DNA from 3 places in the Angustibacter sp. McL0619 genome. Region 1 is predicted to be linked to each of the others. Evidence: predicted binding sites of a transcription regulator. Region 1 holds the regulator's gene; each other region holds the start of a gene.

Region 1 (10,185 bases):
GGGAGACGATCAAGCGTTTCGAGATCCTCGAGCGCGACCTGACCATCGAGTCCGGCGAGCTCACGCCGTCGTTGAAGCTGAGGCGCCGGGTCGTCGAGCGGCGTTACGGCGACCTGTTGGACGCGCTGTACGACGAGCCCGCGCACTGAGCCTGGTGCGGTGGCGGTCCGCCTGGGCCGCCGGTCGCCGCGTGTGGTCCACTAGCGCCATGGCTCTGGTCGAGGCGGTCTGCGTCGTGCACGAGGTGCATCACGACGAGGGTGGAGACGTCGGTGAGACGGCGATCGACAAGCGTCCCGTCCCGGGGCGGGTGCCGGTGCTGCAGCTGGGGCTGCACGGCGACAAGCAGCTGGACCTCGAGCACCATGGCGGTCGCGACCAGGCCGTGTACGTGTACGCCGGCGAGGACGCGTCCTGGTGGGCGGGCCAGCTCGAGCGGGACGTGCCGGCCGGACTGTTCGGCGAGAACCTGCGTACGACCGGCTTGGACGTGACCGGGGCCCTGATCGGCGAACGCTGGCGGATCGGCGAGGCCGACGAGGGTGCCGTGCTTGAGGTGACGGCGCCGCGCATCCCGTGCGCGACGTTCCAGCGCTGGCTCGACGAGCCGCAGTGGGTCAAGCGGTTCACCGAGCACGGCGCTCCCGGCGCGTACCTGCGGGTGCTGCGCGAGGGCAGCGTAGCGGCCGGGGACCGGATCGAGGTGGAGCACCGCCCGCAGCACGGCGTGCGCATCACGGACTGCTTCCCGCGCCTCTCGCCGGAGCACGCCCAGCGGCTGCTGGACAGCGAAGACGCCGGCGAGGTCCAGCTGCACGCGGACCTGCGTCGTCGTAGCGAGCTCGCTGCCGCGCGGGCCGCCTCGGTGTGAGTGCCCCAAGGGTTGCGGGTGCCGAGCGCCCTGCCTGAGGGCGAGCCGGCCCCGGACGACGGCGCGCTGCCGCCGGACGCGCTGGTCGGCCTCGGCCGACGTCCGTTCGGGGTCTACCTGCACGTCCCGTTCTGCGCTGTGCGCTGCGGTTACTGCGACTTCAACACCTACACCGCCAGCGAGCTGGGTGGCGGCGCGAGCCAGGCCACGTTCGCGCGCACCGCGCTGAGCGAGCTGGGGCTGTCCCGCCGGGTGCTGGGCGACGCGGCGCCGGCCGCCGGCACGGTGTTTGTCGGTGGCGGCACCCCGACGGTGTTGTCTTCGGACGATCTAGGACTGCTGCTCGAGGGCGTGCGGGCCACCTTCGGGTTGACCGACGACGCCGAGGTGACGACCGAGGCGAACCCCGACTCGGTGACGGCCGAGTCGTTGCAGTCGTTGCGGGACAACGGTTTCACCCGGGTCAGCTTCGGCATGCAGTCGGCGGTGCCGCACGTGCTGGCCACGCTGGACCGCACCCACGACCCCGAGCGGGTGCCGCAGGCGGTGCAGTGGGCCCGCGTGGCGGGGCTGGACGTCAGCCTTGACCTGATCTACGGGACGCCGGGGGAGTCCCTGGACGACTGGCGCGCCAGCCTGACCGCGGCGCTGGCCTGCGAGCCGGACCACGTCTCGGCGTACGCGCTGGTGGTCGAGCAGGGCACCAGGCTGGCCACCCGGGTGCGTCGCGGTGAGGTCACCATGCCGGATGACGACGACGAGGCCGACAAATACGAGCTGGCCGACGAGGTGCTGACCGGGGCGGGGCTGGGCTGGTACGAGGTCAGCAACTGGTCGACGTCGGCGGCCACCCGCTGCCGGCACAACGTCGGCTACTGGCAGGGCGCGAACTGGTGGGGCGTCGGGCCGGGGGCGCACAGCCACGTCGGCGGGGTGCGCTGGTGGAACGTCAAGCACCCCAGCGGATACGCGACCCGGTTGGCCGGCGGCCTGAGCCCGGCGGCGGCACGCGAGATCCTGTCCGCCGACCAGCAGCACGCCGAGCAGGTGCTGCTGGGGGTGCGGATGGCCGACGGTCTGGACCTGGCGGTGCTCGACCCCGGGGGTCGCCGCGCGGTGGCGGCCCTGGTCGCGGACCGCCTGGTGGACGGTCCGGCGGCGCTCGCCGGGCGAGCCGTGCTCACCCGGCGCGGCCGACTGCTCGCCGACACCGTGGTGCGTGCCCTGCTGCCCTGAGGCGCTGGCGTGAGGCGCGGCGCTGCGGTCAGTGCACCAGGTCCGGCGTCAGGGGGTAGCGGAACTCCTGGCCCTTGTTGGCAGCGACGGCCCCCATGATCTGGAGCACGATCGAGGCCACCAGGAGCAGCAGCAGGAACGGGACCAGGATGATCAGCCCGAAGCCGAGCGTCACGATGGCCAGCACCAAGCCGCCGACAACGGCGACGACCGAGACGATCAGCAGCATGATCTGGAAGTTCAGGGCAGCCGCCGCGTGCCGGCGCACGAACGGCGAACGGTCCTTGTAGATCAGGTAGACCACCAGCGGTCCCAGCACCGGGAAGCCGACCAGCCCGCCGGCCCATGGCGACAGGTGGGCGAGCGTCGCCCAGGTCCGCTCGTCAGAGGGGTTCATGGGCTGCCCGGGGTACGGCCGGCCGTACGGCCCGGCGTACGGAGCAGGCGGGTAAGGGCCGACCTGGTTGGGCGGTCCGTAGCCCGGGAGCGGCGGTGGTTGGTTCGGCTGGTCGTTCGGTGTCTGGCTCATGGTCCCCCTCGTCAGGTGCTGGCGACCGCGCTACTTCACCAGACGGATGGCGAACGGGTAGCGGTAGTGCTCGCCCTTGTTGGCAGCCAGCCCGCCGATGATGCAGAAGACGATGTTGACGACCCAGATCAGGAACGGCAGGAAGAAGAGCAGCCCGAGGGTCACGCCGGCGAGCACCCAGCAGATGACGTAGCCGATGAGCACGGTGATCTGGAAGTTGAGCGCCTCCTTGCCCTGGTCGTCGACGAGCTCCGAGCGCTCGCGGAAGACCAGCCAGGTGATCAGCGGGGCGAGGAACCCGAGCACGATGCCGCCGAGGTGGCCGAGCATCGCCCACAGCCGCGAGTCGCTCTCCGACAGCGGGGCGCCGGCGGTGACCGGCGCGGGCGCCACCGGAGGCGCCGGGGCCACCGGAGCTGCGGCTGTCGGCGGTGCGGCCGGCGGTGCGGCGGGCGGTGCTGCCGGTGCCGGGGTTGCCGCATCGGTGACGGGCTGGTCCGCGTTGGCCGCGCCCTCGCTCGGCGTGGTCGGCTCGGGCTGCTGCTCGCTCACTGGTCCTCCAGGGTTGGAATGTCTCCCATGCGCAGGTCAGCGTAGGGCTTGGGGCTCCCGGCGTCAGCGGTCCTGGGAATCCGCTGTGACGAAGTCGATCAGCTCCTCGACCCGCGCGAGCAGGTCCGGTTCGAGGTCGGCGTACGAGCTGACGCTCGACAGGATCCGCCGCCAGCCCTGGGCGACGTCCGTATGGGTCCGGTGTGGCCACCCCAGGTGCGCCAGGACGCCACGCTTCCACTCGACGTCCCGCGGCACGACGGGCCACCGGTCCAGGCCGAGCCGCTGCGGCCGCACCGACTGCCAGACGTCCACGTACGGGTGCCCGACGATCAGCAGATGGTCGCGGAACTGCCGTTGGGCCACCGCCTGTGCGGCCAGCCGGGACTCCTTGGACCCGGCAACCAGGTGGTCGACGAGCACGCCGAGCCGGCGTCCCGTGCCCGGGGCGAAGTCGCGCACCGCCGCGGCCAGGTCGTCGACCCCGTCCAGCATCTCGACCACCACGCCCTCGACCCGCAGGTCGTCCCCCCAGACCTTCTCGACCAGCTCGGCGTCGTGCTTGCCCTCGACCCAGATCCGCGACCCGCGGGCGCTGCGCGCACGCTGGTCCCGCACGAGGGTGGACCCGCTGGCCGTTCTGGTGGGCGTTGGCGGCGCTGCCGGTGCCTTGGGAGCGACGAGGACGACGGGGGCGCCGTCCAGCAGGAAGCCCGGTCCGAGCGGAAAGCCGCGGCTGCGCCCCCTGCGGTCCTCCAGGTGCACGACGTGGATGCCACCGGCCTTCTCGGTGCGGACCACCGCGCCGCACCAGCCGGTCTCGACATCCTCGACGACCAGGCCGGTCTCGGCGGTCACCTCGGTGCTGTGCCCCCGGGGCGGCGTCCTCCAGTCACCGGTCAGCACGTCGTCCCCGTAGCGGTCCACGGCGGTGATGCTAGTGGTCGAGCAGGATCCGACCAGGTCCGGTGACGGGGTGGGGCGCCAGGACGCCCAAGGGCTCCCAGCGGCGAGGACCCGGTCGATCCCTGTCGCCGGTGGCTCGCGCCGGGCGTGGGCGCCCAGGTCGAGGGCACGGTGGGCGGCGAGGACGTAGACTGGCACTCGCGCTGTTTGAGTGCCAGGTTGCTTCGAGACCGACGACGCGGAGGTGTGGATGAGTGACGAGCGACGGCTCGCCGTGCTGCGCGCCATCGTCGAGGACTACGTCGAGACCCGTGAGCCCGTCGGTTCCAAGGCGCTGGTCGAGCGGCACCGCCTCGGCGTGTCGAGCGCGACCATCCGCAACGACATGGCGGCTCTGGAGGACGAGGGCCTGATCACCCAGCCGCACACCAGCGCCGGCCGGGTGCCGACCGACGCCGGCTACCGGATGTTCGTCGACCGGCTGTCCGCCTTCAAACCCATGTCCGGCCCCGAGCGGCAGGCGATCTCCGGCTTCCTCGCCGGTGCCGTCGACCTGGACGACGTGGTGGACCGCACCGTGCGGCTGATGGCTTCGCTGACCCACCAGGTCGCGGTCATGCAGTACCCGTCGCTGACCCGCTCGACCGTGCGGCACATCGAGCTGGTCCCGATCGGCCAGCAGCGGCTGCTGGTCGTGCTCATCGCCGGCACCGGTCGGGTGGAGCAGCGGGTGCTGGAGACGGAGAACCCGCTGGACGAGAGCGTGCTCGGTGAGATCCGTGCCCGGATCAACGCCGAGTCGGCCGGCCGCCAGCTGACCGACGCGGCAGCCCGGCTGCAGCAGCTCCCCGAGCAGCTGCCGGTGGAGGACCGCGAGCTGGTGCGCTCGGTCGTCCGGGCGCTGGACGACGCCCTCATTGAGGAGCGGGAGGAGCGGGTGGTGCTCGCCGGGGCCGCCAACCTGACCCGGTTCGGCCAGGACTTCCCGGACAGCATCGGACCGGTGCTGGACGCGCTCGAGGAGCACGTCGTGCTGCTACGGCTGCTCGGTGAGCTCTCGCACGACCCCAACGCAGTCGCCGTCCGGATCGGCAGCGAGCTCGAGTACGAGGGCCTGCAGGGAACCTCAGTGGTCTCCAGCGGCTACGGCGGTGGGCAGGACGTGGTGGCCGCCCTCGGCGTCCTCGGCCCGACCCGGATGGACTACCCGACCACGATGGCCACGGTGCGCGCGGTGGCCCGCTACGTCTCCCGGGCGCTCGACGGGTAACCCGTTACCGCCCGCCCAGCCGGCCTCGCCCGGCACCATCCCGAACGGACGAAGAGGACCCTTGAGCGACCACTACGAGACCCTCGGCGTCGCCCGTGACGCCACGCCGGAGGAGATCAAGAAGGCCTACCGCAGGCTGGCCCGCAAGCTGCACCCCGACGTCAACCCCGGGCCTGAGGCGGAGGACCAGTTCAAGTCGGTCAGCGCCGCCTACGACGTGCTCAGCGACGCCGGCAAGCGTGCGAGCTACGACCGTGGCGGCGACGCGTTCGCGGGGGCGGCCGGCGGGTTCGGCCAGGGCTTCTCGTTCACGGACATCATGGACGCCTTCTTCGGCGGTCAGGGCGGCGCCGAGCGCGGGCCGCGCTCGCGCCAGCGCCGCGGTCAGGATGCCTTGATCCGGGTGCAGATCGACCTGCGGGACGCCGTGTTCGGCAGCGAGAAGGAGATCTCGGTCGACACGGCCGTCGGCTGCCCGACCTGCGACGGTCTTGGCGCGCAGCCGGGCACCGGCACCCGCACCTGCGACGTCTGCGGCGGACGCGGCCAGGTGCAGCAGGTTCAACGATCGTTCATGGGCAACGTGATGACCTCGCGGCCATGCGCCACCTGCCAGGGCTACGGCTCGGTCATCGCGCAACCGTGCGTTCAGTGCTCCGGCGAGGGCCGGGTGCGCTCGCGGCGCACCATGACGCTGCGCATCCCCGCCGGTGTCGACAACGGCACCCGCATCCAGCTCAGCGGCGAGGGCGAGGTCGGCGCCGGGAACGGACCGGCGGGCGATCTGTACGTCGAGATCGCGGTCGCTAACCACCCGACGTTCGTCCGGCGCGGCGACGACCTGCACGCCACGGTCGCGCTGCCGATGACGGCTGCGGCGCTGGGCACCAGCGTCACGCTCGACACGCTGGACGGCGACCAGACCCTCGACGTCGCAGCGGGAACGCAGTCCGGCCAGGTGACCACGATGCGTGGTCTCGGCGTGACCCGGCTGCGCGGTATGGGGCGCGGCGACCTGATCGTGCACGTCGAGGTCAACACCCCCAAGAACCTGGACGAAGAGCAGCGGGCGCTGCTGACCCAGCTCGCCAGGCTCCGTGACGAGGAGCGCCCGGAGGGTCGGCTGGCCTCGCACGGCAGCGGTCTGTTCGGCCGGCTGAAGGACGCGCTCAGTGGCAAGTGAGCTGAGGGTGCGCGGCCGTTGAGCGCGCCGCTGTTCCTGCTCGAGCCGGACGCCCTGCAGGGCGTCCGGCTCGGCGCCAGCGTGCTGCTCGGTGGCCCGGAGGGCCGGCACGCGGCGACCGTACGACGGATCGTGGTCGGCGAGCGGGTGGACGTCGCTGACGGCTCCGGTGCGCTGGCCCGCTGCACGGTGACCGCGGTCGGCCGGGACGAGCTCACCCTGCGGGTCGACGAGCGGGAGGACGTGCCTGAGCCGGCCCCTCGGTTCGTTCTGGTCCAGGCGCTGGCGAAGGGCGAGCGCGACGACCTTGCCATCGAGGCGGCCACCGAGCTGGGTGTCGACGAGGTGGTGCCCTGGCAGGCGGAGCGCAGCGTCGTGGTGTGGCGCGGCGAGCGGGGCGTGCGGTCGCATCGCAAGTGGGAGCAGACCGTGCGGGCGGCCGCCAAGCAGTCGCGCCGGGCGCGGGTGCCGAAGGTCGGTGACCTGGTGGACCGCGAGGGGCTGGTGGCGCGGGTCGGCGCCGCGACCCTGGCTGTCGTGCTGCACGAGGAGGCGACCCTGCCGCTGGCGGCGCTGGACGTACCGAGCATCGGCGAGGTGCTCCTGGTGGTGGGGCCAGAGGGCGGCATCACGCCGGACGAGGTCGACGCGATGGCTCTGGTGGGGGCCACCACCTGCCGGATCGGCCGCGAGGTGCTGCGCTCCTCGACCGCTGGGCCGGCGGCGCTGTCGGTGCTCAGCGCGGCGATGCGCTGGCGCTGAGCCCAGCTGACATCCGCCCGCCACGGGTCGTCGGACTCCTGCCGTTGACCTGACGGACACCTGACGGAGGCATCCCCGCGATTGCCGTTGTCGGTGGTGGTTGATAGGCATGGTCCCGACGCACGACGGCCGGTCACCGACGACCTGCCGGACCTTGTCCAACACCGGACGGCCGGGGGGCCCGCGATGGCGACCGAGAGCTTCCTGGGTGCCGCGACGACGGATCCGCGCGGTGCACTCGGGGTGGACGAGGTGCGCGAGCACGTCGCCAGCCTCGCGCTGCGCGACGACCGCCCGGTGGGCACCTCCCGGGTCGGCCTCGAGCTGGAGTCGCATCTGGTCGACCTGGTGGCACCGGACTGCCGACCTAGCTGGGACGAGATCGGCGCGGCGCTGGCGGACCTGCCGCTGATGCCTGGGGGTAGCGGGGTCAGCGTGGAGCCTGGCGGCCAGGTCGAGCTGTCCGGGCCTGCGACGTCCGACGTGGTGCGGGCCGTACAGGCGCTCCGGTCCGACCACCGGGTGCTGCGCACCCACCTGCGGCAGAGCGGGTTGGCGCTTTCCCTGGCGGGTACGGATCCGGTTCGCCCCGCGCTCCGGGTGAACCCAGGTCCGCGGTACGTGGCGATGGAGGAGCACTGGCGCGCCACCGGCCAGAGCGCCGCCGGGCTCGCGATGATGTGCTCGACCGCATCGGTCCAGGTGAACCTCGATGCCGGGCCGCGCTCAGGTTGGGCCCAGCGCACCGAGCTGGCGCACCTGCTCGGTCCGGTCCTGGTGGCGGTCTCGGCCTGCTCACCGTGGCTGACCGGTCGGGCGACCGGCTGGCGTTCGGCTCGCCAGCGCGTCTGGGGCGACCTCGACGTGCTGCGCTGCGGGCCCTTGCGCGGTGGTCCGGACCCGGCGGTGGAGTGGGCCGGCTACGCCCTCGAGGCCCCGGTGATGCTGGTCGGCTCGGCCGCGGGGATGGCCGCCGTGCGCAGCAGGGTGTCGATGCGTGAGTGGATCCGCGGTGACGTGCTGCTCGACGGGCGAAGACCGACGCTGGTCGACGTCGACCAGCACCTGACCACGCTGTTCCCGCCTGCTCGGCTGCGCGGCTGGATCGAGGTGCGCTACCTCGATGCCGCGCCCGTGCGGTGGTGGCCCGCGCTGGTGGCCGTGCTGGTCACGCTGATGGACGTGCCCGCCGCCGCCGACCGTGCGGCGCAGCTGACCGAGCCGGTGCGTCGGGAGTGGACGGCGGCCGCGCGGGACGGCCTGGCGCACCCGGAAATCGCCCGGGCCGCCCGGGCCTGCCTGGAGCTGGCGGGGCAGCACTGCCCGGACGAGCTGGTGCCGGACGTCGCCAGGCTGGCGGACCTGGTCGGCGCAGGCAGGTCGCCGGGCGATGAGCTGGCCGACCTGGCCACCCGGTCCGGGCCGCGAGCCGCACTGCTGGAGGACTGCGATGCGTGAGCTGCTCGCCCGCGACCTCGAGCGGGCCCGGGTTCGCACCCTGCGCCTGACCGACCTCGACGAGCCAGAGCTGGTCCGCCAGCACGACCCGCTGATGAGCCCGCTGGTGTGGGACCTCGCGCACATCGGCCAGCAGGAGGACCTCTGGCTGCTCCGCGGTGGCAACGCCGGGGAGCCAGGGCTGCTGCCGCCGGACGTCGAGCAGCTCTACGACGCCTTCAAGCACCGGCGCTCCGACCGACCGTCGCTGCCGCTGCTGCCGCCGGTGCGGGCGCGCTCGTTCTGCACCGAGGTCCGCGGCCGGGTGCTCGACCGGTTAGAGCGCGCGGACGAGGAACGGCTCTTCCCCTACGGCATGGTCGTCCAGCACGAGCAGCAGCACGACGAGACGATGCTCGCCGCCCTCCAGCTGCGCCAGGGCCCGCCGGTTCTCGGCCCTGGCACGGCGCTGCCGTCAGGGCGGCCACTGCGGCTGGCGCCGGTCGGCGACGAGGCGGGAGCGGGGGGCTTGCAGAGGTGGCGCTCGGCGCTCAGCGACTCCTGCCTCGTCCCGGCCAGCGAGTTCGTGCTGGGCGTCGACCTGGCCCATGAGCCCTTCTCACTCGACAACGAGCGTCCGGCGCACGTCGTCCACGTGCCGGCGTTCCGGATCGGACGGGTGCCGGTGACCAACGCGCAGTGGCGCGAGTTCATCGCCGACGGCGGGTACCAGCAGCCTCGGTGGTGGTCCGGGCGCGGCTGGCAGCACCGGGTGAGCACGGGGGTGAGCGCGCCGATGAGCTGGTTGCCGGACGGCAGCCGGGTGCGCTTCGGCCTCATCGAGGACGTCCCGCCGGACGAGCCGGTCCAGCACGTCTCGTACTTCGAGGCACAGGCCTTCGCCGCCTGGGCGGGCGCCCGGCTGCCGACCGAGGTCGAGTGGGAGAAAGCCTGCGCCTGGGACCCGGTCGCCGGGCAGCGGCGGCGCTGGCCCTGGGGATCGGCCGAGCCGACCGCCGAGCTGGCGAACCTCGGCGGGGACGCGTTGCGACCGGCCTCGGTGGGTGCCTATCCCGCCGGTGCCTCCGCGTACGGCGTGGAGCAGCTCATCGGCGAGGTGTGGGAGTGGACGTCGTCGCCGTTCGTCGCCTACCCCGGCTTCTCGCCGATGCTCTACGACACGTACAGCTCGCCGTTCTTCGGCGGCGACTTCCGGGTGCTGCGCGGCGGGTCCTGGGCGGTGGCGCCCAGCACCGTGCGGCCCTCGTTCCGCAACTGGGACCTACCAGTGCGACGCCAGATCTTCACCGGCCTGCGACTCGCCTGGGACGCCTGAATGTGCCGCCACCTGGGTTGGCTCGGTGCGCCGCGCACGCTGCACGAGCTCGTGCTGGCCGGCCCGCACTCGCTGCTGGTGCAGTCCTACCGGCCGCGCCGGC
Region 2 (10,185 bases), 730 kb from region 1:
CCCAGGCCGCGGGTGCCGTCCGGGCTGCCGGTCGAGGACTACTCGGACGGCGACCTCGATGCGGTGGTCGGCTGGATCTGCTCGGACACGTTGCTGCGCACCCACGACGAGGTCGCGGCGTTGGCCCGCCAGCAGCTCGGCTTCTCGCGACGGGGGAGCAGGATCGACGCCGCCGTGGACGCCGCGATCGTCCGGGTCCGGTCCGCCGGGGAGTAGGCGAGACATGACCGACGAAGCACCGGAGCCTCGCCGCGGCAAGCACCGGCGAGCGACACGCGCTGCAACCGGCCCCGGCGCCACCGGCGACCAGAACGGACAGACGAAGGACGACACGGACGTCGGCTGGGGTGAGCTCCCGGACGGGGACGCCCGCCGTGACCAGCACGAGAAGTGGCTGAACGAGCAGCGCCCCCCGCACTGGGAATGAGGTCAGGCCGGGGGAGGACCTGCGGTTCCGCCGCTGCCTGAGCCGCTGGTCCGGCTGAGCAGGTCGCGGATCTCGGTGAGCAGGATGACCTCTTCGGTCGGCGCCTCGGGCTCGGGCTCCTCGCCGCGCTTGCGCCGCTCGGCCAGGTGGTTCATCGGAGCCACGACGATGAAGTAGATCGCCGCCGCCACGATGACGAAGTTGATCACCGCGCTGAGCACCAACCCGATCGAGAAGATGGCGCCGTTGATGTGGAACACGCCGACGCTGTTCAAGTTCGGCTTGCTGAAGATCGCCGCGATCAACGGGTTGATCAGCCCGTCGATCACCGCCTTGATCACGAGGCCGAACGCCGCGCCGATGACCACCGCGACCGCGAGGTCGACGACGTTGCCTCGCATCAGGAAGTCCTTGAAGCCCTTCAGCATCGGATCGCCCATCTGCTCGGGATGCGGAAACGCCTGAACGCTACCGGATCAGGAAGGACAGCGGCCCGATCGCTTCGGCCTGCGCCAGGTCGGCCGCCGTCGATCCGGGAACAGCGAGCAGCAGCAGCCCGCCCTGGCCCGGATCGGTGCCGCCCCCGCCGAGCAGGCTCTCGCCGCGGGCAGGCCCACCGACTGCTCGTCCGTCTGCCCCGCCGTCTGCCCCGCCGGTCCCGGGCATAGCCAGCACGGTGGCGCCGCGGGCGACGGTTCGGGCACTCGTGGCGTCCGTCAGCGCGACCAGGACGTCGATCCGGCTTCCCGGCCGCAGCATCGCGGTGGCCGCACCGTCCGCGATCCGCACCGGGACGGCTACGTCGCCGGCCGACCGCCCGGCGAGCAGCCCCCGGCCGACCAGCCTGGCCGGGGTCAGGACCTCGCCCGCCTGCAGCGGTGTGCTGACCACCCGTCCGAGCGCCAACCCGCGCTGGCGCAGCACCTCCCCGGGGAGCGTGTTCGGTGGACGTCGAGCCACTGCCAGGTCGCCGTCCTGCAACGAGGCCCCGGCCGGCACGTCCCGAGCGGCGACCAGCACCGACCGACCCGGCGCCGGATCGGGTGCCAGTACGTTCAGCCCGACCCCGACCGAAGCCGCCGCACAGCCGCCCGCGAGCCAGCGCCGCAGGCTGGGAAGCCTGCGGCGCAAGGGGACCCATCCACCGACACCGGCAGTCGGCCGGCCCGGCGAACGCGGCCGGCCCGGCTGGGCAGAGCGGGTCGGTCGGCGCAGACCGGGCAGTCTCACGGCAGGTCGAACGGCAAGCGCTGCCCGTCAAGCGCGTGCCGGCAGCCGCAGTCGTCGTCCGTCGGCATGGTCGGGACGACGTGGCCGAGCATCGCCTTGAGCCGTTCGACGTTGCGGGCGAAGACCTCCAGCACCTCGTGGTGGGTGACGCCCTCGCCCTCGGCCACCCCGGCGTCCAGGTCGGTGACCAGCGCGATCGAGGTCAGGCAGATGGCCAGCTCGCGGGCGATCGCCGCCTCCGGCATGCCGGTCATGCCGACCACGGACCACCCGGCGGCGCTGTGCCAGTGCGACTCGGCCCGGCTGGAGAACCGCGGACCGTTGATCACGACCAGCGTCCCGCCGTCCACCACGTGCTCGCCGGTGTCGTTGGCGACGTCCAGCACCGCGCGACGTCCGCGCGGGCAGTAGGGGTCGGCCATCGACACGTGCACGACCGGGCCCTCGGCGTCGTAGACAGTGTGCTCGCGGCCCCACGTGCGGTCGACGACCTGGTCGGGCAGCACGATCGTGCCGGGACCGTTCTCGGCGCGCAGCGAACCCACGGCGCAGGGCGCCAGCACCTGGCGCACTCCCAGAGCGCGTAGCGCCCACAGGTTGGCCCGGTAGTTGACCCGGTGCGGCGCGAACCGGTGGTCGCGGCCGTGCCGTGGCACGAACGCCACCTGGCGACCGCCGACTGCCCCGAGGGTGACCGGCGAGCTGGGCTCGCCGAACGGGGTCGGCACGGCCACTTCGGTGGCGTCGTCCAGGAACGAGTAAAAGCCCGAGCCGCCGATCACCCCGATCGGTGCGGGGCTCGGTTCGCTTGCGGCAGTGGAGTGGGAGGCAGGTGTGGCCGGATCGGTCATGGCCACAACCCTAGGGCGGGGCCACGCGCCGCTGTCCTTTGACGGACCGATCTGTGGACGGTGGGACGATCCGCCGTCCACAGGGGGACTGGCGCGGGCTGGTGCTCCGCTCAGGCGGCGGAGGTGGAGCCCGAGCTGCTCTCGGACTTCGAGCCTGACTTCGAGCCTGACTTCGACTCGGACTTCGACTCGGACTTCGAGTCCGACTTCGACTCGGACTTCGAGTCCGACTTCGAGTCCGACTTGCCCGCCGGGATCGACGAGGAAGCGCTGCGCGAGTCGGTGCGGTAGAAGCCGGAGCCCTTGAACACCACGCCCACGGAACCGAACACCTTGCGCAGCCGGCCGCCACACTCCGGGCAGACGGTCAGCGCGTCGTCCGTGAACGACTGCACGATCTCGAACGCGTGATCGCAGTGCGTGCAGGCGTAGTCGTACGTCGGCATCCAGGCCCTCCACAGGTGCGCACCGGATCTTGGCACTCCGGTCTGTCGAGTGCCAAGTGTACGGGTTGGTCAACATCCGCGTCGACGCGACGATTCCGGCGGCCCTGAGCACGGCGCCGAGCACGCAGCGCGCGGAATGGTCCGCCCCAGCGCGCACGTTGTGTCGCCATGACCACCACCCCGAGCGGCTACGAGCTCTTCCGCCTCGCCGAGCAGTACCTGGCCGACGGCCACCCCCGGCACGCCATCTCCACGCTGGAGCGGATGGAGCGCGACGACCTCGCGGCACCTGCCGCCCAGCGTCTGCTCGCGCTGTCCTGCTACCGGTTCGCCGCCCTGGGTCGTGCCCGCGAGATCGCCGAGCGGCTGGTCGAGACCGACCCGAGCGACGCCGAGGCGGCGCACCTGCTCGGCCGCACGCTGACCCGTCAGGGCGCCCCGGACGCCGCGCGCCGCTGGCTGAGGCTCGCCGCCGCGCTCGACCCGCGCGAGGAGCACCTGGCCTACGCGGACGGCATGCAACTATTCGCGACATGAACTCCGGGATGGACGCAGACGTCATCGTGGTCGGTGCCGGGTTGGCCGGGCTGGTCGCCACCGCCGAGCTGGTGGACGCCGGACGGCGGGTGATACTGGTGGACCAGGAGCCCGAGCAGGCCCTGGGCGGGCAGGCGTTCTGGTCGTTCGGCGGCCTGTTCCTGGTCGACAGCCCCGAGCAGCGCCGGATGGGCATCAAGGACTCGCTGGACCTGGCGTGGCAGGACTGGTTGGGCACGGCCGGCTTCGACCGCGAGCGGGAGGACCACTGGCCGCGGCGCTGGGCGCGTGCCTACGTCGAGTGGGCCGCCACCGAGAAGCGCACCTGGCTGCGCGAGCAGGGCGTGCGCTTCTTCCCCGTGGTCGGTTGGGCCGAGCGCGGCGGGTACCTCGCCGACGGGCCGGGCAACTCGGTGCCGCGCTTCCACATCACCTGGGGCACCGGCCCCGGGGTGGTCGAGCCGTTCGAGCGCCGGGTGCGGGTCGGGATCGAACGCGGGCTGGTGCGCCTGGCGTCCCGGCACCGGGTGGACGCTCTGAACGTGACCGACGGCGTGGTGGACGGGGTGAGCGGGGTCGTGCTCGAGCCGAGCGACGTGCGTCGCGGCGAGTCGTCCTCGCGCACCGTGGCGGGCGAGTTCAGCCTGCGCGCCCAGGCGGTGATCGTCACCGCCGGTGGGATCGGCGGCAACCACGACCTGGTGCGCGCGAGCTGGCCCAAGCGGCTGCCCCCGCCGCCGCAGGACATGCTGACCGGCGTCCCGGCGCACGTGGACGGACGGATGCTCGCCATCACCGAGGCGGCCGGCGGCTCGATCGTCAACCGCGACCGGATGTGGCACTACACCGAGGGCATCCAGAACTGGGACCCGATCTGGCCCGGGCACGGCATCCGGATCCTGCCCGGCCCGTCGTCGCTGTGGCTGGACGCGACCGGCAGGCGCCTGCCTGTGCCGTACTTCCCCGGGTTCGACACCCTCGGCACCCTCGAGCACATCCTGGGCACCGGTCACGACCACACCTGGTTCGTGCTGACCCAGAAGATCATCGAGAAGGAGTTCGCGCTGTCCGGCTCGGAGCAGAACCCGGACCTGACCGGCAAGGACGTGCGCCAGGTGCTGTCCCGGGTCAAGCCTGGTGCGCCCGGCCCGGTCGAGGCGTTCAAGCGCAACGGCGTCGACTTCGTCGTCCGGGACTCGCTGCGCGAGCTCGTGGCCGGGATGAACGCGTTGGCCGGCAACGACCTGCTGGACTTCGACGACATCGAGCGGCAGGTGCTGGCCCGCGACCGCGAGGTCGACAACGACTTCACCAAGGACCTGCAGATCACCGCGATCCACGGCGCTCGCCGGTACCGCGGCGACAAGCTGATCCGCACGGCCACGCCGCACAGGCTGCTCGACCCGAAGGCCGGTCCGTTGATCGCGGTCCGGCTTCGGGTGCTGACCCGCAAGACCCTCGGCGGACTGGAGACGGACCTGTCCGCTCGGGTGCTGCGCGCCAGCGCGGACAGCGTGGGCGAGCCCATCCCCGGCCTGTACGCGGCCGGCGAGGTGGCCGGCTTCGGCGGTGGTGGGATGCACGGGTACCGGTCGCTGGAGGGAACCTTCCTGGGCGGCTGCCTGTTCAGCGGACGCACGGCCGGCCGGGCCGCCGCCGCCGCGACCGCGTAGCCCGCAGCCGCGTAGGGCGTAGCCGCGTAGGCCGACGCGACTGCGGCCAGATCATGGCTATCCAGCCGCAGGTGCGGCTACATTGCGCTGGTGCCGCTCTACCGGATCCGTGAGGCAGCCGAGCTGCTCGGCGTCAGCGACGACACGCTGCGCCGCTGGGTGGACGCCGGACGGCTGAGCGTCGAGGCGGACGCCGCCGGCCGGCAGGTCGTCGACGGCACCGAGCTGGCCCGGCTGGCCACCGAGGTCGCCGGGGCGACCGAGCGACCCACGCCGCGTCCGATCCTGGTCGAGTCGGCGCGCAACCGCTTCGTCGGGCTGGTCACCCGGGTCGTGCGGGACACCGTGATGGCCCAGGTCGACGTCCAGGCCGGACCGCACCGCCTGGTGTCGCTGATGAGTCGCGAGGCCGCCGACGACCTGGGCCTCGAGCCGGGAGTGCTCGCCATCGCATCCGTGAAGTCCACCCACGTCGTCATCGAGAAGCCGGAGCAGCCGTGAACACCATCCGTCGCACCATGACCGTCACCCTGGTGGCGACCCTCGCCCTGTTCACCGCGGGCTGCGGGGACGACAGCAAGAGCGACACGTCGAGCGCAGGGGGCTCGTCGTCGACCTCGTCCGGCTCGGTCAGTGGCACCATCACGGTGTTCGCGGCGGCGTCGCTGACCGAGTCGTTCACCGACCTGGGCAAGAAGTTCGAGGCGGCCAACCCGGGGGTCAAGGTGACCTTCAGCTTCGGCCCGAGCTCCGGGCTCGCCGAGCAGATCACCCAGGGCGCGCCGGCGGACGTGTTCGCCTCGGCCAGTGCGAAGAACATGACCCAGGTGACGGACGCCGGCGACGCGGCCGACCCGAAGACGTTCGCCAAGAACGTGATGGAGATCGCCGTGCCGCCGACCAACCCGGCCAAGGTGACCGGAGTGAACGACCTGGCCAAGTCCTCGGTCAAGGTGGCGCTGTGCCAGTCCGAGGTGCCCTGCGGTGCGGTCGCCGCACAGGTCTTCAAGAACGCCGGCATCACGGTGAAGCCGGTGACGGAGGAGGCCGACGTCAAGGCGGTGCTGTCCAAGGTCACCCTCGGCGAGGTGGACGCGGGCATGGTCTACGTCACCGACGTCAAGTCGGCCGGTGACAAGGTGGCTGGAGTGCAGATCCCGGACGACGTGAACGCCTCGACGTCCTACCCGATCGCCACCCTGAAGAGCTCCAAGAACGCCGCCGCCGCCCAAGCCTTCATGAACTTCGTGCTCTCGCCGACCGGCACGTCGGTGCTGACTGCGGCAGGTTTCCAGGCACCCTGACCATGTGCCGCCAGACGTGAGCAGGTCCGCCGTCGCGCGACGGACCTCGCGCCGACGCGGACCGAGCGACCGTCCGCCGTGGCCGTTGGCCGTACCCGCAGCGGTCGGCGTGGTCTTCCTGGTGCTGCCGCTGCTGGCGCTGCTCATCCGGGCGCCCTGGCGGGCGCTGCCCGAGCTGCTGTCCGGCGATCAGGTCGCCAGCGCGCTGAAGCTGTCCCTGGTCAGCGCGACGCTGGCGACCGGGGTGTGCCTGGTGCTCGGCGTGCCGCTGGCCTGGGTGCTGGCCAGGTCGCGGGTGCCTGGTACCGCGCTGCTGCGCGCGCTGGTCACGGTGCCGCTGGTGCTGCCGCCGGTGGTCGGTGGGGTCGCGCTGCTGATGGCGCTCGGACGGCGAGGCGTGGTCGGGCAGTACCTCGACTCCTGGTTCGGCATCACCTTGCCGTTCACCCCGGCCGCCGTGGTGATCGCCGAGGCGTTCGTCGCGATGCCGTTCCTGGTGCTGACGCTGGAGGGCGCGTTCCGCAGTGCCGACCGGGGGATGGACGAGGCGGCCGTCACGCTGGGCGCGAGCCGGATCACCGTGTTCCGCCGGGTCACCCTGCCGCTGGTGGCACCGTCGCTGGTCGCCGGCGCCGTGCTGGCCTGGGCCAGGGCGCTGGGCGAGTTCGGTGCCACGATCACCTTCGCCGGCAACTTCCCGGGCCGCACCCAGACGATGCCGGTGGCCACCTACATCGCGTTGCAGACCGACCCCGATGCGGCCATCGCGTTGTCCCTGGTGCTGCTGGCGGTCTCGGTCACCGTCCTGGTGCTGCTGCGGGACAGCTGGTTGCGCACCGGGGTGAACCAGTGAGCGGGGTGAACCAGTGAGCGGGGTGAACCAGTGAGCGGGTCGCTGCGGGTGCACGGCGAGATCACCCGCGGCACGTTCACCGTGCAGCTCGAGGTGGAGGTCGCCCCCGACGAGGTGGTCGTCCTGCTCGGGCCGAACGGGGCCGGCAAGACCACCTTGCTGCGGGCGGTGGCCGGGCTGGAGCCCTTGCAGCACGGGCGGATCGAGCTGGACGGCCAGGTCCTGGACGACGGCGCCGACGTCTTCGTGCCGCCGGAGCAGCGCTCGGTCGGCCTGGTCTTTCAGGACTACCGGCTGTTCCCGCACCTGTCGGTGCTGGAGAACGTCGCCTTCGCGGCCCGCTCGGCCGGGGCTCACCGGCAGATCGCCCGGGACGGCGCACGCGAGTGGCTGCAACGGCTGGACGTCGAGCCGCTGGCCGACCGGCGGCCGGCCCAGCTCTCCGGCGGGCAGGCGCAGCGGGTCGCGCTGGCCCGAGCGCTGGCCCGCCGGCCACGGGTGCTGCTGCTGGACGAACCGCTGGCCGCGCTGGACGCCCGGGCCCGGCTCGAGCTGCGGGTCACCCTTCGCCGGCATCTGGTCGAGTTCGGCGGGCCGGTCGTGGTCGTCTCGCACGACCCGGTCGAGGCCATGGTGATGGCGGACCGGCTGGTCGTGGTCGAGGCCGGACGCGTCGTCCAGCAGGGCCGGCCGGCGGACGTCGCCCGCCGCCCCGCCACCGACTACGTCGCCCGGCTGGTGGGGCTGAACCTGCTGTCTGGCAACGGAGCGGCGGACCACGTCGTCGAGCTCGACGGTGGTGGGAAGATCCGCGGCGCGAGCGAGGTGACTGTCGGCGAACGGGTGCTGGTCGCCGTCCCGCCGTCCGCGGTCAGCATGCACCTTGAGCGGCCCGGGCCGGGCAGCGCCCGGAACCTGTGGTCCGGCGTCGTCGACGGGTTGGAACCCTTGCACGACAGGGTGCGTGTGCACGTCCGCTCGCAGCCCTCGCTGCTGGTGGACATCACCCCGGCCGCCGTTGCCGAGCTCGCGCTACGGCCCGGTTCGGCGGTCTGGCTGTCGGTCAAGGCGACCGAGGTGGAGGTCTACCCTTCGCCTACTTGAGCGCCGCCTACTTCAGAGCTGCGTCGATGGCGCTCTTCAACTCGGTCGGCGACGGGTTCGTCAGCACCTGCTCGTTGACCTTGACGGTAGGCGTGCCGTTGACACCGTCCTTGCTCGCCTGGTCGGTCACCGCCACCGTCCAGCCCTTGAACGTCTCGGCGTTGACGCACGCGGAAATGTCACCCGCGCCGGCCTGCTTGGCCAGCTCGATGAGCTTGCTGTTCGGCAGGCCCGCGCTGCCCTCCGCCGGCTGGTTCTCGAACAGCAGCTTGTGGTACGCCTGGAACGCGTCGAGCTTGGTGTCCACCACGCAGCCCGCGCTGTTCAGCGCCCGGGTCGAGTAGTTGGTGGTGGAGGCGCTGTCCAGGAAGGCGATCGGCCGGTAGTTCATCTTGATCTGCTGCTGGTTGAGGTAGGCGAGCAGCACCGGTCCGCTGGTCTGCTCGAACTGCTTGCAGACCGGGCACTGGAAGTCCTCGTAGGCCGTCACCAGCACGGTTGCGCTCGGTGAGCCCACCACGATCGTCTGGTTCGCCTTCCCCTGGGTGTTCTTCGGTGCCGCGTTGCTGCTGGACCCTGTCTTGGAGCTGTTGTCGTTCTGGATGAGGACGTAGGCGCCCACCACCACCAGGACGACCACGGCCACCACGGCGGTGATGATGCCGTTGCGCCGTCGGGACTCGGCCTTGGCCGCGGAGGCTCGGCGCTCGGCGGCCTTAGCCTCGCGGGTCTCGCGGGATGCTTTGCCGGAGGTCATGGTCGGGTCTCCTTCTCGGTCAACGAAGTTGAGGCGGTCGAGTCGCTCGCAGGTGCCGGAGCGGGTCGGGTCGGCGGTGTCGGGTCGAGGGAGAGCCGGCTGCCCGGCCAGACCACCAGGAAGGCGGCCGCGAGCAGCAGCCCGGTGTCACGGAGTATCTCCTGCAGGTACTTGGTCTGGTTGGCCGCCACCGAACCACCGCCGCCGAAGCAGCCGCAGTCGATGGTCAGGCCGCGGGCCCAGGCCGACGAGATGCCGATGATGAACGCGAGCATGAGCAGTCCGCCGACGGCGGCCGCGAACCGGGTGGCGAAGCCGACCACCAGCAGGACGCCGACCACGATCTCCAGCAACGGCAGTCCGTGGCCGACCGACGGCACGACCGACTCGGGCAGCAGCTGGTAGGCGCGCACCGCGCGGACCGACGCCGCGGGGTCCGGGAGCTTGAGCCATCCGGCCACGATTAGCACGCCCCCCAGCACCAGCCGCGCTGCGGTGGCCAGCCACAGCCGCCAGGCAGGCGCGTACTCCCTGCTCACGAGGCCTCCCGCTGCCGACGCCTGGCCAGCACGATCGTGCCGGCGCTGAGCGCCGCACCCACGAACAACACCAGCAGCAGGACCCGGCCGGGCCCGCCCGCCTCGTCGTCGTGACTGTGCGTGCTCCCGGCTGACGCTACCGGTGTCGAGGCGCCCGGAGTAGACACCGACGGCGAAGACACTGCTGTGGCTCCAGCCAGGGCGGTGAACCGAAACGTGCCGGAGACCGGGTGCCCGTCGTCCGAGGCGACGCGCCAGGCAACCAGGTAGCGGGCCGGCGGCAACGGCTGCGCGAACGTCGTCGCGACCACGGCGCCGCGTACCGACAGGGCGCCCGGCACCGGGCCGTCCGGGCCGGTCACCACGATCCGGTTGCCGTTTCCGGCGGCGAGGACGTCCTCGCCGAAGGTGAGGGTGACGGACGTCGGTGCGCTGACCTGTGAGCCGGCGGCCGGCACGGTGCT
Region 3 (10,185 bases), 2.3 Mb from region 1:
TCCAGGCGTCGCCGTGGAAGCCGACCGCCGCGGCCACCCGCAGCCGGCCGGCGTCGTCCTTCGTCGCGTTCGGGTACTTCTCGGACTTGGCGAAGTCCTTCACCGTGATCAGCCCGCGCAACCGGCCGGTGTCGTCCACCAGCGGGAGCTTCTCGACCTTGTGCTTGCCGAGCAGGCCCATCGCGTCGTCCGGGCTGATCCCGACGTGGCCGGTGACCAGCGGCATCGGGGTCATCACGTCACGCACGAGGCGACTCTGGTCGGACTCGAAGCGCAGGTCGCGGTTGGTCACGATGCCCAGCAGCATGCCCTCGCGGTCCACGACAGGCAGGCCGGAGACGCGGTAGCGGGCGCAGAGCTCGTCGACCTCAGCCAGGGTCGCCTCGGGACCGGTGGTCACCGGGTGGCTGACCATGCCGGCCTCGGAGCGCTTGACCAGGTCGACCTGGCTGGCCTGGTCCTCGATCGACAGGTTGCGGTGCAGCACGCCGAGGCCGCCCTGACGGGCCATCGAGATGGCCATCCGCGACTCGGTCACCGTGTCCATCGGGGACGACACGAGCGGCATCGACACGCTGATCCGCTTGGTGACCCGGGACGTGGTGTTCGCCTCGGAGGGGATCACGTCGCTCTCGTAGGGCAGCAGGAGCACGTCGTCGAAGGTCAGGCCCAGGGCCGCGAACTTGTCCGGGACTGCGGTGCCTTCGTGGCTCATGCGGGCCTCTCTCGCGCGCGGGGATCGATGTCCCAGCGTACCTGCGCGAGGGGGCAGGTCAGTGCACCAGACCCCAGCGGAAGCCGACCGCGACGGCCTGCGCGCGGTCCGCGGCACCCATCTTGCGGAACAGTCGACGCGCGTGCGTCTTCACGGTGTCCTCGGACAGGTACAGCTCGCGGCCGATCTCGGCGTTCGAGCGCCCCCGGCTCATGCCGGTCAGCACCTGCATCTCACGCTCGGTCAGCGTCGGCTGGGTCACGCCCCCGGTCAGGCTTGCGGCGGGGTCCGCGTTGCGCCGGCCGGCGACGTCCGACAGGGACTGCACGACGGTGGCGGCCAGCTCCTCACGGGTGGCGTCCTTGACCACGTAGCCACGAGCGCCTGCGGCGATGGCGCGAGCCACCCCGTCGACGTCCTCGGCCACGGTCATCATCAGGACGCACGCCTCGGGGTGCAGCGCGATCAGGCGGCGGGTGGCCTCGGTGCCGCCGATGCCCGGCATCCGAACGTCCATCAGCACGAGCGAGGGCCGCTCGACCGGCCAGCGGGCGAGCACCTCTTCGCCACTGGACGAGGCGAGCACGCGGGTCACGCCGGGGATCGTGGCCACGGATCGGCGCAGCGTCTCCCGCGCGAGCGGCGAGTCATCGCAGACGAGCACGGTCGCCATGCGCAGCGTCCTCCTGGTCCGATCCAGTCAGCCGCTTTCCCTGCAGCCGACAGCACGACGGCCTCTGCGTCGTGTCCGACTGCTACATCGGCAGGATGGGTGCCGGACCTGAGGGTTAGCCCGATCGAGGGCGACACACCTCACAGGATCGAGGCGATGATCTCCTCGACGGTCTCGCTGAGCGACTCGACCCTGGTCACGAACGGCGGCACGTCACGCCCCCAGCCCGGTCCACCGACCAGCACCCGCGGCGCCGGCCGGACCTTCGCCAGCTCGGCCAGCACCTCGGTGCTCTGCACCGGCATCGACGCGTAGAGCATGACGATCGCCGGGCCGCTGCGGCGCACTGCGGCGAGCAGCGCGCCGTCCGGCATCCGCATGCCCAGCTGGCGCACCAGCACGCCGCGCTCGGCGAGTGCCGCGGACACCGCGTGCAACGGCAGGCTGTGCTGCTCGTCGGACGGGCAGGCCAGCAGGACCTGCGCGGTGTTCCGCGGTTGGTCCAAGCTGGCCGTGGTGGCGTGCAGCACGGTGGTCAGGCACTCGCTGAACAGGTGCTCGACCTCGACGCCCTCACCCGTCGAGGCGTACCGCTCGCCGAGCCCGATCAGCACCGGCGAGACCAACGACTCCCAGGTCAGCACAACGCCGTCCGTGCGCACCTGACGGCGCAGCACCTCGGTGATGCCATGCGCGTCCAGGGTCATGGACGCTCTGGCCAGCCCCCGGGCCGCGGCCGACGCCTCGCGCAGCGGGACGACGCGGCCGCCGCCGGCACGGGCCAGCCGCTCGCCGACGACGTCCAGCTCGGTGACGGCCAGGTCCTCGCTGGACCGGCCGCTGAGGGCGAACTCGGCGGCCTGCGCGGGCGAGAGCCCCTCGTGAGTCAGTCGGCGCATCACGACCAGCCTGGCCAGGTCGGTCTTGCTGTAGCGCCGGTGCGATCCGGCGAGGTGGTCGGTCGGGCCGAGTCCGTAGCGGCGGGCCCAGGTGCGCAACGTCGCCGGGGCCACCCCAAGGCGGCGAGCCACCGCTGCGACCGTGAGCGTGGACGACTCGGGCAAACCGATCTCCTCCTGCCTGCGCCGCTCGCTCACGCCATCAGTGTCCGGTCTGACGACCCTGTTCGCCACTCGATCATGACGATCCGTCGACGGTTGCATACGATCTGATCCGGGTCTTGAACTACACCTGGCGCGGTTGTAGGTTGATCTTGCAAACCGCTTCAAGAGTAGTTCAACACCTGAGGAAATGATCTCTGTTCACCCCGCTCGAGCCATGGGCGGGGCCAAGCGAAACATGCAGTGGAGGCCTTCCATGGCTGAGATCTCACGACTACCGGGGCCAGTTGCAGACCTGTGGGAATGGCAGTACCAGGGTGCCTGCCGGCGCACTGACCCTTCCGTCTTCTTCCATCCAGAGGGCGAGCGGGGACCGACGCGGCGGCGTCGCGACGACGCGGCGAAGGCCGTCTGCTCGACCTGCCCGGTCATCCAGCAGTGCCGCCAGCACGCACTGACCGTGCGAGAGCCCTACGGCGTGTGGGGCGCGATGACGGAGGACGAGCGCGAAGCGGAGTACGCGCGGAGCAAGTCGGGCAGCGGGCTCGCCACCGCAAGCTGACCCGGACGACGAAGCGGCCCGCCCCCACTCGGGGGACGGGCCGCTTCGTCGTTGCGGGTGGTCGGCTCAGTGGCCGTGACCGTGCCCGTGACCGTGACCGGCCGACTCGGGCTCCTGCTCCTTCTTCTCGACCACCAGAGTGTCGGTGGTCAGCACCATGGAGGCGATGGACGCCGCGTTGCGCAGCGCCGACCGGGTGACCTTGACGGGGTCGATGACGCCGTCAGCCATCAGGTCGCCGTACTCGCCGGAGGCGGCGTTCAGGCCGTGCCCGGCGGGCAGGCCGCGCACCTTCTCGACCACGACGTAGCCCTCGAGGCCGGCGTTCTCGGCGATCCAGCGCAGCGGCTCGGCGGCCGCCTTGCGGACGATCGCCACACCGGTGGCCTCGTCGCCGGACAGGTCCAGCGAGTCGTCCAGCACCGAGACGGCCTGCAGCAGAGCGGCGCCGCCACCGGCGACGATGCCCTCCTCGATGGCCGCGCGGGTCGCCGAGACGGCGTCCTCGATGCGGTGCTTCTTCTCCTTGAGCTCGACCTCGGTGTGCGCGCCGACCTTGATCACGCAGACGCCACCGGAGAGCTTGGCCAGCCGCTCCTGCAGCTTCTCGCGGTCCCAGTCGCTGTCGGTGCGCTCGATCTCGCCCTTGATCTGGTTCATCCGGCCGCTGACCTCGGACGCGTCGCCCGCGCCCTCCACGATCGTGGTGTCGTCCTTGGTGACGACGATGCGGCGGGCCTTGCCGAGCTGGTCGAGGCCGACCTGGTCGAGCTTGAGCCCGAGCTCCTCGCTGATCACCTCGCCGCCGGTGAGGGCCGCGATGTCACCGAGCATCGCCTTGCGACGGTCACCGAAGCCGGGCGCCTTGACCGCGACCGCGTTGAAGGTGCCGCGGATCTTGTTGACGACGATGGTGGACAGCGCCTCGCCGTCGACGTCCTCGGCCACGATGAACAGCGGCTTGCCGGTCTGCACGACCTTCTCCAGCAGCGGGAGCAGGTCGGTGACAGCGGAGATCTTGGCCTGGTGGATCAGGATGTAGGCGTCCTCGAGGACGGCCTCCATCCGCTCGGCGTCGGTGATGAAGTACGGCGACAGGTAGCCCTTGTCGAACTGCATGCCCTCGGTGAACTCGAGCTCCATCGTGGTGGTCGAGGACTCCTCGACCGTGATGACGCCGTCCTTGCCGACCTTGTCGAACGCGTCCGCGATCAAGCCGCCGACCGTGGCGTCCTGGGCGGAGATGGTGGCGACGTGCGCGATGTCGTCCTTGCCGTCGACGTCGCGGGCGGCCTTGAGCAGCGCGTCGCTGACGGCGTCCACGGCCTTGTCGATGCCCCGCTTGAGGCTGGCCGGGCCGGCGCCCGCAGCGACGTTGCGCAGGCCCTCCTTCACCATGGCCTGGGCGAGCACGGTCGCGGTGGTCGTCCCGTCACCGGCGACGTCGTTGGTCTTGGTCGCGACCTCCTTGGCCAGCTGTGCGCCGAGGTTCTCGTACGGGTCGTCCAGCTCGATCTCGCGAGCGATGGTGACGCCGTCGTTGGTGATGGTGGGCGCGCCCCACGCCTTGTTGATGACCACGTTGCGGCCCTTGGGGCCGAGGGTCACCTTGACGGCGTTGGCGAGCTGGTCGACGCCGCGCTCGAGCGACTTGCGCGCGTCGTCGTTGAACTCGAGGGTCTTGGCCATGTGAAGTCAGGTGCCTTTCGCAGAAGGATTGCAGTGCGCGACCGCCCCGGAAGGCACCGGAAGGCCGGGCCCGCCGGGGCGGTTGCTGTGCGGGCTCAGCCCGCGGATGTCACTTCTCGACGATCGCGAGGACGTCGCGCGCGGAGAGGATGAGGTACTCCTCGCCCGCGTACTTGACCTCGGTACCGCCGTACTTGCTGTAGATGACCTTGTCGCCGACGCTTACGTCGAGCGGGACACGGTTGCCGTTGTCGTCGATACGGCCCGGGCCGATGGCCTTGACCTCGCCCTCCTGGGGCTTCTCCTTGGCGGTGTCCGGGATAACCAGGCCGGAAGCCGTGGTCGTCTCGGCCTCGACGGCCTGGACCACGATGCGGTCCTCGAGCGGCTTGATGCTGACCGACACTTGCTGACCTCCCCCTTCGGGAATGTCGCTGATGAACGAATGGTCTGTGGGGGCCGTCGCACCGCCGTCGCGGGGGTCGGAGCGGGGCTTCCCGTTGGCACACTCGGGGTGAGAGTGCCAACGCTGAATCTATGCCGGTGATTAGCACTCGGTCAACCTGAGTGCCAAGCCGAGCGCCCAGCCGTGCTGCAGCCGGCCACGCCGTTGATCACGTTATGTGCGTCTACGCCCGCTTCGGCAGGCGTAGAACCCCCGAGAAGTGGACGGAACCCTCGAGGAGCGGACGTCGGAAGCCCGCCCGCAGTTGGACGACGGCGCACGTCGGACGACGACGCCCCGGACACGTTCGCCCGGGCGCGGGCGCAGTGACAGGATGAGGCCGACCGCAGCCGACCACCCCGGAGGATCGATGACCCAGCGTGTCGAAGCCGAGCTCGTAGCCAACGTGATCAAGGTGCTCGTCGCGCCCGGCGACCGGGTTGCGGTCGGCGACATGGTCGTGCTGCTGGAGTCGATGAAGATGGAGATCCCGGTCGAGGTCGAGTGGGCCGGGACGATCGCGGAGGTCGGGGTCAGCGAGGGCGACGTGGTCAGCGAGGGCGACCTGATCGTCGTCGTCGACGACAAGTAACCCTGGTGGATCTCGGCGGCATGCGGGCGTTGCTCACCCCGGACGGGTGGGCGCTGCTGGAGTCGCTGCCCCCGTATGACGAGAAGCAGGCCATCGCCCTCGGCGAGCGGCTGCGCTCGGAAGGCCACGACCCGGCCACCGTCGCCGCGGCTCTGACGCAGTCCAGGCTGCGAGCCAAGGCGCACGACAAGCTCGGCCCGTTCGCCGACGCGATGCTGTTCACCCCGGACGGCCTCGAGCAGGCCACCCGTCTGTCGGTCGCTGCGCACCACGCCCGCCGGTTCGTCGGCGCCGACGTGCAGCGGGTGGCCGACCTCGGTTGCGGCCTGGGCTCGGACGCGATGGCCTTCGCGGGGCTGGACCGCGCCGTCCTGGCGATCGACGCCGACGAGCTGACCGCGGCGTTCGCCACCGTGAACCTGCGGCACTGGTCCGACGCCGAGGTGCGTTGCCACGACGTGATGGCGCTCGACCTCGAGGGCATGCTCGAGCGCAGCGACGGCGTCTGGCTCGACCCGGCCCGGCGCACCAGCGGCCGAGGCGGCTCCAAGCGCACCTTCGACCCCGAGGCGTTCTCGCCGCCGTACTCGTTCGTGCTGGACGTCGCGTCTCGGTTCCCGGCGACCGGGGCGAAGCTGGCGCCGGGCATCGCGCACCGGCTGCTGCCGGACGACGCCGAGGCGCAGTGGGTCTCGGTGCACGGGGACGTCGTCGAGTGCGCGCTGTGGAGCGGCCGGCTGGCCCGCGAGGGCGTTCGCCGCAGCGCCCTGGTGCTCGGCGCGAACGGGTCGGTGCACGAGGTCGGCGACGCCGGCGAACCGGTCCGCCCGCCGTCCGGCGCGGTCGGGGCGTTTCTGCACGAGCCGGACGGCGCGGTGATCCGGGCGGGGCTAGTCGGTGAGGTCGCGGCACGGCTGGGCGCGCGGGTGATCGACCCGACCATCGCGTACCTGACCACCGACAGCGCGGCCACCGACCCGCTGGTGCACTCGTACGCCGTCGAGGAGGTGCTGCCGTTCCACCTCAAGGCGTTGCGCGCCCTGCTGCGCGACCGCGGCATCGGCACCCTGACGATCAAGAAGCGCGGGAGCGCGGTGGACCCGATCCAGCTGCGCCGCCAGCTGCGGCTGACCGGCGAGGCCGAGGGGACGATCGCGCTGACCCGGGTTGCCGGACGTCCGCATGTGCTGCTGCTGCGACCGCTTCCCTGAGCCGGGTCAGCCGGCGCCGGTTACAGAGTCCAGACGGTGTGAGGGATCTCCCAAACGCCAAGAAAGGCGTCAGAATCAGGCGTACGCTACAAGCCGCTGGACGTCGCGGTTCAGCGTCAGGGGGGCCTGTCATGGCCAAGCATGTTGACTTTCACGTCATCCTTCGCTGGGCCGGCAACGGCCGCTTCGACGTGACAATCCTATTCAACGCCCCCGATGACATCGAGGACTACCAGTACTTCAGCAGTGAGCCGATCAGCATCGACCTGGGCCGGCTCAACGACCTGAAGCAGGACATGCGCGCCTACGGCACCGAGCTGGGGCGGATGGTCTTCGGGCAGAGCGCGATCTCCTATCTTGACCGCGCGCTCAGGAACGCGCAGTCGCTGCCCGTGCACACGCGCCTCGTCGTCACCGATGACGCCCCGCTCGACTACCAGACCATCCGCTGGGAGGCACTGCGCCACCCCGAGTCAGGTGCTCGGCTCACGACGACTGACAACATCCGGTTCTCTCGCTACCTCAGCAACCCCGACGGTCGCTCCCCCGCATCGCTCAGCCTGCAGGACCAGCTTTCCGCTCTTGTCGTGGTCGCCAACCCCGCCGGAATAGAGGGATACCACGACGGTCTCAGCCGGTTGACCTCCATTGACGTCGAGGCTGAGATCGACCGGGCCAGGACGGCACTGGCCGGCATGTCGGTGCGGGTCCTGGCTGGCGACGAGGGACGGGCGTCGGCCGACAACATCATCACGGCGCTGCGCGAACGCAGAACAGATGTCTTGTTCCTGGTTGCCCACGGCACGTTCGACGAGCAGGGACCGGTGTTGTTCTTGGAGAACGAACGGGGCAACGTCGCCAAGATCGACGGGACGGACCTGGCGGACCGGATCGCCGACCTCCAGGCGAGCGTGCCGACCCTGGCCGCGCTCATCTCCTGCCAGTCCGCGGGGCGTGCGGACACGGCCGCAACGCCGGCGCAGGCAGCCGAAGCCGAGGACATCGTTCTGGCCCGCGACGCGTCGGCTGCGTCGCTGTGTGCGTTCGGACCAGCACTGTCCCTCGCTGGGTGCGCGGTCGTCGTGGCGATGCAGGGCAACATCTCGATGGAAACCTCAGCCAGGTTCGTACCCAAGTTCTTCAGAGAGCTCAAGAAGGACGGCATCGCGGCGCGGGCGATGGCCGAGGCACGCTCGGACATCAGCGACTCCGACGACTGGTACGTGCCCGTGCTCTACTCCCGGCTCAAGCGGGGTAGTCCGTGGTACGTGCCGCGATTCGGCAACCAGCGCGACGAACGACTTCGCAACCTCCACATGCGCATCGCTGAAGCGCACGCAACGCCGGTCGTCGGCTCAGGCGTGGGAGCCGAGGACGGCATCCTGCCGACACGACAGAGGATGGCCCGCGACTGGGCCGAACGCCGGCAGGCGCCGATTCTCGACCCGGCGAAGAGCGACCTCGCGTCGGTCGCGCAGTACATCGTCGTGGAGACCGACGACCCCGCGATGACTCGCGACGAGCTGGCCCAGTACATGCGAAGCTACTTGAAGACTGAACACGGGCCTCGACTGCCGGACCGGGACTTCAGCAAGGGTGACCTGGACGAGCACATCCGAGCGGTCGGGCGGCTCGTGCGAGAAGCGTCCGGAGGGAAAGACAACCACTCCAGGCTCGCTGCGCTGGAACTACCGGTCTTCGTCACCTCGGCCTGGAACAGCTTGCTCGAGGACGCGCTGCGGGCTGCCGGGAAAGAGCCAGTCACACTGCATTTCGAGTGGTACCGCAGCGTGCCATCGCAAATGCCCGCCCCCGACGAGTTCGGCGTCGAACGGCCGCTCGTGTACCACCTCTTCGGCACGTTGGACGAGCGGAAGTCCATCGTGCTCACGGAGGACGACTACTTCGCGTGGCTGCGCGCCTGGATGAAGCAGGTGGACAAGAGCGACGGGATACCAAGCTACATCAAGCCGCCCCTGACCGAGCATGCGCTGATGTTCCTCGGCTACGGCTTCGACGACTGGGAGTTCCGGATGATCTTCGAGGCCGTCAAAGGATTCGAAGGTAGGTCGTTCGAGTCGTACAGCCGGCACGTCGGCGTCCAACTCGAGAGTGGGGCGCTGCCCATCGAGCCCGAGGCCGTGCAGGAGTATCTGGAAAGCTACCTCGGCGGTGACCAGCTCGACATCTTCTGGGGCAGCTGTGGGGAGTTCCTCGAGGACCTCGAAGACACCAGGCCGACATCATGACCGACGTGGCCGCTTCCTCCCCCGCAGCACCCAGCAAGGGCGGCAGGTTCATGGATCCGACGAACCCCTATGTAGGGCCCCGACCGTTCAACCGGGATGAGTACTTCTACGGTCGCGAGCGGGACGCGTCCTCAGTGGTGGACTCCCTGCTGTCCGGCAGGGTCATGCTGCTGCACTCGCAGTCCGGGGCTGGGAAGACCTCACTGATCCATACATCGGTGGTGCCGAGCTTCGAGAAGCGCCAGTTCGTGATCTGCGCGACGACGCAGCCCTCCTTCTCGGCATTGAGAGTGAACCTGCCACCGCCGGCCGAGCTCTCCGTGCGCAACAGATACGTCTTCAGCGTGGTGAACGGGCTCATCGGCGAGTTCACCGACCGCCACGTCGCCGCCCAGATGACCCTGGACGAGGCCATCGGACAGTTCGTCGACCGTCATGGCGACAAGCGGCGTGCCCTCATCGTGATCGACCAGCTCGAAGAGGTGATGACCCTCGACCCCTCCGACGTCACCGGGCAGACTGCCTTCTTCGAACAGCTTGGACAAGCCCTCGAGGACCGTTCCCGATGGCTGCTGCTGGCCATCCGCGAGGACTACGTCGGCGCGTTGGACCGATTCAGACGGTTCCTCCCCGGCCAGCTCCGAGCCACGTTCCGTCTGGAGCTGCTCGACGAACGTGCGGCCCTGCGCGCAGTCCAGGAGCCGGCCAAGAAGGTCAACATCACGTTCGAGGACGACGCGGCGCAAGCGTTGGTCAACGACTTGAGGCTCGTCCAGTCCACCGCGCTGGACGCAGACGGCCAGAAGGTCCGGTACCCCTACATCGAGCCGGTGCTCCTTCAAGTGGTCTGCTACAGCCTCTACCGCAAGCTCAGGAACCGACAGCGCGAGAAGTTCACCGCCATCACCCTGAAGGACGTCGACGATTTTCGGCCGTTCGACCGCGCGATCTCGACTTTCTACCGCACCATCATCGACGAGGTCGCGGA

The links. Region 1 encodes HrcA, which represses chaperone genes, less so after heat shock. Its sites were predicted from a motif close to GNTNGCACTCGGNNNNNCCGAGTGCNANC; they were not measured.
Region 2: the regulator HrcA is predicted to act here: its motif matches at 2,983-3,011, upstream of ACPPVT_RS04135 (FmdB family zinc ribbon protein).
Region 3: the regulator HrcA is predicted to act here: its motif matches at 5,247-5,275, upstream of groES (co-chaperone GroES).

Annotation. Positions count from the first base shown of each region.
Region 1 covers NZ_CP188257.1:1,703,931-1,714,115, forward strand. The annotation lists gene ACPPVT_RS07840 (AMP-dependent synthetase/ligase) at 1-149, shown strand, start outside; gene ACPPVT_RS07845 (MOSC domain-containing protein) at 209-871, shown strand; gene hemW (radical SAM family heme chaperone HemW) at 890-2,107, shown strand; gene ACPPVT_RS07855 (DUF4870 domain-containing protein) at 2,136-2,636, opposite strand; gene ACPPVT_RS07860 (DUF4870 domain-containing protein) at 2,667-3,188, opposite strand; gene ACPPVT_RS07865 (DUF3097 domain-containing protein) at 3,252-4,115, opposite strand; gene hrcA (heat-inducible transcriptional repressor HrcA) at 4,345-5,364, shown strand; gene dnaJ (molecular chaperone DnaJ) at 5,426-6,547, shown strand; gene ACPPVT_RS07880 (16S rRNA (uracil(1498)-N(3))-methyltransferase) at 6,566-7,309, shown strand; gene egtA (ergothioneine biosynthesis glutamate--cysteine ligase EgtA) at 7,496-8,767, shown strand; gene egtB (ergothioneine biosynthesis protein EgtB) at 8,760-10,082, shown strand; gene egtC (ergothioneine biosynthesis protein EgtC) at 10,083-10,185, shown strand, end outside.
Region 2 covers NZ_CP188257.1:969,101-979,285, forward strand. The annotation lists gene ACPPVT_RS04110 (AAA domain-containing protein) at 1-216, shown strand, start outside; gene ACPPVT_RS04115 (hypothetical protein) at 224-427, shown strand; gene mscL (large conductance mechanosensitive channel protein MscL) at 430-867, opposite strand; gene cpaB (Flp pilus assembly protein CpaB) at 896-1,558, opposite strand; gene ACPPVT_RS04130 (S-methyl-5'-thioadenosine phosphorylase) at 1,654-2,508, opposite strand; gene ACPPVT_RS04135 (FmdB family zinc ribbon protein) at 2,619-2,954, opposite strand; gene ACPPVT_RS04140 (tetratricopeptide repeat protein) at 3,123-3,491, shown strand; gene ACPPVT_RS04145 (FAD-binding dehydrogenase) at 3,488-5,164, shown strand; gene ACPPVT_RS04150 (TOBE domain-containing protein) at 5,255-5,665, shown strand; gene modA (molybdate ABC transporter substrate-binding protein) at 5,662-6,468, shown strand; gene ACPPVT_RS04160 (ABC transporter permease) at 6,485-7,321, shown strand; gene ACPPVT_RS04165 (ABC transporter ATP-binding protein) at 7,352-8,425, shown strand; gene ACPPVT_RS04170 (thioredoxin domain-containing protein) at 8,433-9,182, opposite strand; gene ACPPVT_RS04175 (MauE/DoxX family redox-associated membrane protein) at 9,179-9,721, opposite strand; gene ACPPVT_RS04180 (copper resistance CopC family protein) at 9,718-10,185, opposite strand, start outside.
Region 3 covers NZ_CP188257.1:4,030,892-4,041,076, forward strand. The annotation lists gene guaB (IMP dehydrogenase) at 1-715, opposite strand, end outside; gene ACPPVT_RS18785 (response regulator) at 774-1,388, opposite strand; gene ACPPVT_RS18790 (MerR family transcriptional regulator) at 1,529-2,485, opposite strand; gene ACPPVT_RS18795 (WhiB family transcriptional regulator) at 2,706-3,011, shown strand; gene groL (chaperonin GroEL) at 3,078-4,700, opposite strand; gene groES (co-chaperone GroES) at 4,810-5,106, opposite strand; gene ACPPVT_RS18810 (biotin/lipoyl-binding carrier protein) at 5,516-5,737, shown strand; gene ACPPVT_RS18815 (THUMP-like domain-containing protein) at 5,743-6,948, shown strand; gene ACPPVT_RS18820 (CHAT domain-containing protein) at 7,080-9,197, shown strand; gene ACPPVT_RS18825 (hypothetical protein) at 9,203-10,185, shown strand, end outside.